2 regions of the Paenibacillus azoreducens genome follow, and region 1 is predicted to be linked to the other one. Evidence: predicted binding sites of a transcription regulator. Region 1 holds the regulator's gene; the other holds the start of a gene.

What was found. The regulator Rex, encoded in region 1, represses fermentation and respiration genes when NADH is low (regulators of the CRP and FNR family bind a similar motif). The targets are predictions, from matches to a motif close to TTGTGAAATATTTCACAA.
Region 2: a site for Rex is predicted at 2,017-2,034, ahead of qoxA (cytochrome aa3 quinol oxidase subunit II). Genes of this name have one in related genera too.

Annotation. Positions count from the first base shown of each region.
Region 1 is NZ_AP025343.1:2,763,442-2,766,630, forward strand. Features, by position in the region: gene dinG (ATP-dependent DNA helicase DinG) at 1-1,387, shown strand, start outside; gene L6442_RS11965 (redox-sensing transcriptional repressor Rex) at 1,649-2,305, shown strand; gene L6442_RS11970 (amidohydrolase) at 2,289-3,189, shown strand, end outside.
Region 2 is NZ_AP025343.1:1,655,057-1,658,245, forward strand. Features, by position in the region: gene qoxB (cytochrome aa3 quinol oxidase subunit I) at 1-891, opposite strand, end outside; gene qoxA (cytochrome aa3 quinol oxidase subunit II) at 919-1,884, opposite strand; gene L6442_RS07025 (HAD family hydrolase) at 2,297-3,025, shown strand.

The DNA of each region.
Region 1 (3,189 bases):
GCTTACCCGGCTTTACAAGGATGGAAAGAACGGGCAGCTTTCTGCGCTGAGACAGCAGCTGCAGTCCTCCGGCCAAGAACGGGCCAGCGACTGGATTGCGGCAATCGATCGCATTAGCGAAGATTTGGTGGACGTGAAGGAAGATTGGGATAAGCTGAATGAACTTTTATTCGCTTTGCTTCCGGAGCGTAATGACGTTTCGCCAGGGGATGTAGGACAATACGTACTTCGCCTTCAACCTGCAAACAAACCGAAGGAATGGGATACGCTCAAAGCGCTCGAAAATCAGATTCATGTGAAAATCAGCGAAGCGGTGCGGCGCGGGGAGAAAATGCTGGCGGAATACAAAGAGGATGAAAGTGATTACAGCGCGGACAGCCTGATTACGGATTTAAGCGGCCTGTTCAAGGATTTGGCAGCGGCGCGCGACGACCTTCGCATCTTCATGAACTTGAATGACGAGACTGTCGTGTACTGGATGGAGGCAAGCAGCCATTTCCGGAGCAAATCGCTCCAGATGTATGCTGTACCGGTCGATGTCAGCAAACAGCTCAAGGAATTGTTTTTCGACAAGAAAAAAAGCATAGTTCTGACGTCTGCCACATTGTCTGTGGATAAATCTTTTCAGTACATGATTGATAACTTGGGGCTTCAAGAGGATCAGGAAAACGGAAGACTGGCTACCGTGATGCTTCCATCGCCATTCAATTACCGCGATCAGGCGCTCCTTGTGATCCCGCGCGATTTCCCAAGCGTTAAGGGGAGCGTAGGCGATGCGGTATTTGTAGATACTTTGGTGCAATCCCTTGCCGACGCCGCGCTGGCGACTCATGGACGAATGTTGGTGTTGTTTACTTCTTACAGGATGTTGCGTCAGGTGCACGAGCCTTTAAAAAATGCTTTGGCGAACAGTGACATTGCAGTGCTGGGCCAAGGCGTTGACAGCGGCAGCCGCACCAAGCTTATCCGCAGATTTCAAGACAGCAGCGCTTCGGTGCTGCTCGGAACGAGCAGTTTTTGGGAAGGGGTGGATATTCCCGGCGATGCTCTGACATGTCTGGCGATTGTAAGACTGCCGTTTCAGCCGCCAAACCATCCGCTCGTCGAAGCGAAAAGCGAGCTTCTGCAGCGTCAGAAAAAAAATCCGTTCATGAAGCTTTCCGTGCCGCAGGCAGTAATCCGCTTTAAACAAGGCTTTGGCCGACTCGTTCGCACGGCGAATGACCGCGGCATCGTCATTGTATACGATACGCGCGTTATCGAATCCTACTACGGGAAGTATTTTCTTTATTCCTTGCCTGGACCCAAAATGGAGCATATGAATACGGAAAAAATGGTTCCTCGTATATCCGAATGGCTTAAAAGTTCCGGAGTCCCCGCAAAGTAATCGAATAAGCTTCGAAGCCACACGTCACTCAGTACTTTTGCTCCGCAAAAGCGCCCCTCTTTGAGAGGCGTCGGACTTCTTTCCGATACTCTTTGTGAGGTTGTTTTAAGATAGTAGAAGTAAAACTCCGGGGGAAACGCATCCTAATATCGCAAGAAAAACATCCGCTAAAAGCGGTCTGTCTTCTTAGAAAGTACGACGATAGACGTTTTTCTAAGCATTGATAGATTAATTAAGCTGCTAAAAATAGGGGGAACAAGCATGAAATCGGAGAAAATATCCGAAGCAGTTGTTCGCAGATTGCCTGTATATTTAAGATATTTGAGCGACTTGCATAAACGGGAGGTCGCTACGGTTTCCTCCCAGGAACTTGGTCAGAGACTCGACCTCAATCCGGCGCAGATCCGTAAGGATCTGGCTTATTTCGGCGATTTTGGCCGGAAAGGCATCGGATATGATGTTTCGTATCTGATCGAAAAAATCCGCCACATCCTGAACCTGGATCAGCAGATCAACGCGGTGTTGGTCGGGGCAGGTAATTTGGGTCAAGCGCTTTCAAACTATAACTTTTACCTGAAGGAAAACATTAAAATTATTGCCGTATTTGATGAAAATCCGAAGAAGATCGGCAAACAAATCAATACGCTGACCGTTCAGCCGATGGAGGAGCTCCGCGAAACGATCAAAGCCCGCAATATCCGTATCGGGATCATTACGGTACCGGATGTCGAAGCGCAAAATGTGGCCGATATCCTGATCGAAGCCGGCATCGAAGCGATCCTGAACTTCGCGCCGGTCATCTTGAAAGCACCTGCGAACATTCGGATTCATCCGGCGGATTTCACTACGGATCTGCTCAGTTTGGCTTATTATTTGGATAACGGAAAGGACGATTCTGCTGATGACGGCGACAAATAGATGGATGATTAAAAACGGCAGCTTTGCGGTTGCGGATGGAGATAAGCCGGTTATTCAAGGCTGCATGGTCATTGAAGACGACCTTATCGTTTATGTGGGCGAGGAGACGCCTGAACTGGATGGCGATATACCCGTTATGGACGGGACCCATCTGTTTTTTATGCCGGGTATGATCAATACGCATGGGCATGCCGCAATGTCGCTGCTTCGCGGATATGGTGACGATCTGGCTTTGCAAATCTGGCTGCAGGAGAAAATGTGGCCGATGGAAGCCAAATTCACCTCATCGGACGTATATTGGGGCACCTCGCTGTCGGTGCTTGAAATGCTGAAAGGCGGCACGACAACCTTCCTGGATATGTACGACCATATGGATCAAGTAGCGAAGGTAACGGAAGAATCGGGAATCCGTGCATCCTTGATGCGCGGCGTTATCGGGCTCTGCCCGGAAGAGGTTCAGCGCCATAAGCTGAATGAAGCCATCCGATTTGCCCGCGACTGGCACGGTAAAGCAGGCGGACGGATTACGACGATGATTTCACCGCATGCGCCATATACTTGTCCTCCGGACTTTATTGAAAAATTCGTTCAGGCCGCTCATGACATGGATTTGCCGATGCATACCCATATGTCTGAAACCAAAGCCGAAGTCGAGCAAAATGTAACTGAATACGGTCTGCGTCCAGTTGCCCATCTGGAGAAACTCGGAGTGTTTTCCCGGCCATCGCTTGTTGCTCATGCCGTTCATTTGACGGATGAAGAAATCGAAATTTTGGCAAAAAACAAGGTAGCCGTATCCCATAACCCGGGCAGCAACCTGAAACTGGCAAGCGGCGTGGCACGCGTAACGGACATGCTGAAGGCTGGCGTGACTGTGTCGCTTG
Region 2 (3,189 bases), 1.1 Mb from region 1:
AGAGATAACATCACTGAATATACCGAAGGCCGGCAAAATAACGATGTATACCTCAGGGTGTCCCCAAACCCAGAACAGGTTAGCCCAGAGCATATCCATACCGCCGTTGGCCATCGTAAAGAATTGGCTTCCGAAAATACGGTCGAACATCATCAGGGCAAGTGCTACGGTCAGCACAGGGAATGCAAACAAAATAATAACGTTCGTGATCAATACCGACCAAGTGAACATTGGCATACGCATCAGTTTCATGCCTGGCGCACGCATTTTCAGGATCGTCACGATAAAGTTGACGCCTGTCATGAGCGTTCCGATACCGGATATTTGCAGTGCAAGAGAATAGTAGTTATTGCCCACTGTCGGGCTGAATTCAAGGCTTGCAAGCGGGAAATATGCGGACCAGCCGGCATCAGGCGATCCCCCGATGACAAACGAAAGATTAAGCAGCATCGCTCCAAAGAAGAACATCCAGAAGCTAACGGCATTCAGTCTAGGGAAAGCGACGTCGCGCGCACCGATTTGCAGCGGAATGACTACGTTCATCATCCCGATAACAAACGGCATCGCCATGAACAGAATCATGATAAGCCCGTGCGTCGTAAAAATTTCATTATAATGCTGCGCATCCAGAATCTTATTATCAGGAACTGCGAGCTGAGTCCGCATCAAAAGGGCGTCTACGCCGCCGCGGAACAGCATGATCAGCGCCGATATAATATACATGATGCCAATCCGTTTATGGTCAACCGTGGTGAGCCATTCCCGCCACAGATATCCCCATTTTTTAAAATAGGTCAATCCGATCACGATCGCGAGGGATACGAGAATGATGCTGACGTCGGCAGCGTAAATCATCGGCTCACCGGTAACGAAAAATTCGTCCCATTTCATGAAAGTTTTTCTCCTTTCTCCATGAAGTTAATGTCCGTGTTCCATGGAAGAATGATCGCTCATATCCATGTTGCCCATGTCATCCTGCATTTGGTCCATAGGCTTTTCGCCGGATGTTTTATCGCTGTCAGAACCGCTTCCGCCATGATGGTGTCCGGCCATGTCTCCTTCAGGAGGAGGGGCGAAACCAAGATGGGTGGAACTATACGATTTACGGCCTATATGCGGTGTATCCAGCAAGGTTTTGAATTCCTGCTCGCTCAATTTTGGAGCGGTTTGTTTTACGTCATCTACCCATTTTGTAAAATCGGCAGGAGATTGGGCCAAGGCTTCGAATTCCATTTCAGCAAAACCTTTACCGGAGAAGTTCGAGTTTTTACCCATAAAAGAACCTTCATGATCCGCTACGAAATGCAGCTTGGTGATCATATCGCTCATTGCGTATTTCTGGCCGCCGAGCTGCGGAATCCAGAAGCTGGTGATCGGACCGTAAGAATAGAGTCTGAACTCAACCGGACGGTTCGTCGGAATATTAACGTAGTTAACCGTTTCAATGCCTTCCTCCGGATAACTGAAATGCCATTTCCAATCGGAAGATGCAGCATAGATGACCAGCGGCTTTTGGGACTCGTAGCCTTCGGGCACTTTTTCTACGGCATTGGTGGTGCGAACGGTGACAACAGAAAGAATGGCAACGATAATGATAGGGATCAGGGTCCAAATCAATTCGAGCCATTTACTACCCTCCATATGCGGCGGTTCGTAATCATCACTAGTTTTGCTGGCCCGATATTTTGTTAACATGTAAATATACAGGATGTATACTACAATCAACACTAAGGCCATCATCAGAATCGAAAAGATAATGGTATTGGATTGGGTTTTAGCTACCGGACCTTTCGGATTCAATACAAGCAGTGACGAATCACATCCACTTAGCAGCATTACGATGGAGATAAAGATTAATGAAAACAACCATCTTTTTTTCTTCACAGGAAACTCCTTTCTAGCATGACTTGACGCTGAGTTGGATTATTCGCGAATCCTCATAGCCATAGCATAGTAATGAGTCAAATCGAAAACAAATACATAAAAAAGGTAAAATGTAATTTAATTACAATTATTCTGTGATAATCTTCACACAATAAAGTAAAAAACGCCGAAAAAGTCCATTTAACTTGAAAAAACGCCATATTCGGCGATTTTCATTTTTGTTCATAATTGGGCTGAAAGAGAACAGTTGTGCCAGTTCTGTCACAATTGAAAAGGTTTTTAGGGCTTGCGAAGACTGCTCTGAAAAAGGGCGGGATACCCCTGGAATTGGCTTGTGGCGCAGGGAAATGTGCTAAAATAGCCACAGATGGTTTACCGTAATAAAAATCACAAACATAAAGAGGGAACAGGAATGAATGAGAACCAAAACGCGGTAAGAGGGATCTTTTTTGACGTGGATGATACGCTTTACGACCATTTGGAGCCGCTTCGACTGGCGCTTCAGCGTGTGCTCGCCATGGGGGAAGACTTCCCATATGGAAAGCTCTACCACCGTTTCAGATATTATAGCGACATCTTGTCCGCAGAGCATGGTGCAATAAATGCCGCCGAAGCGAAAAAGGACTTGCAGGATATGCGGGTGCGGCGGGCGAAGCTTGCGCTTGCGGAATTCGGCGTTCAAGTGACGGATCGCGAGGCTGCGCGCATTCAGGATGCGTATTTGGAAGGACAATTTCAGATCCAGCCTTTTCCTGGTGCGGTAGAATTGATTCGTGATCTGCAGGCGGCGGGGCATGTCGTCGGATTGATCACGAATGGGCCGGCAGAACATCAGATGGCCAAAATCAAAGCGTTGGCGATGGATTCGATCATAGCGCCCGGGCAGATCTTCATCTCCGGAGCCGTCGGTTATGACAAGCCGGACCCGCGTTTGTTTGCGTATGTCAATGAACAAATAGGGACCAATGCAGCGAGCAGTTATTATATCGGGGATTCCTGGCGCAATGACGTAGTAGGGGCGCTGGGAGCGGGATGGACCGCCGTCTGGTTCAACCACCGGCAGGTGCAAGCAGAAACGGAGCATCAGCCGCATTATACGGCAGCGGATTACCGGGAACTGGCGGGCATTTTGCTGGATTGATGGAAAGGAAGTCCATCCGTTTGGAAAAAAGATCCGAAGATTGATCCATTGGAGACGTGTTGTACGGCGGCTCACCGCTTAATGGGGGAGTCTTTTTAAAAGCGTGCGAAAGTGCATCTTTTTTCACCTGAATTGACCAAGAGTCACATTGAGCGGCGAAATAA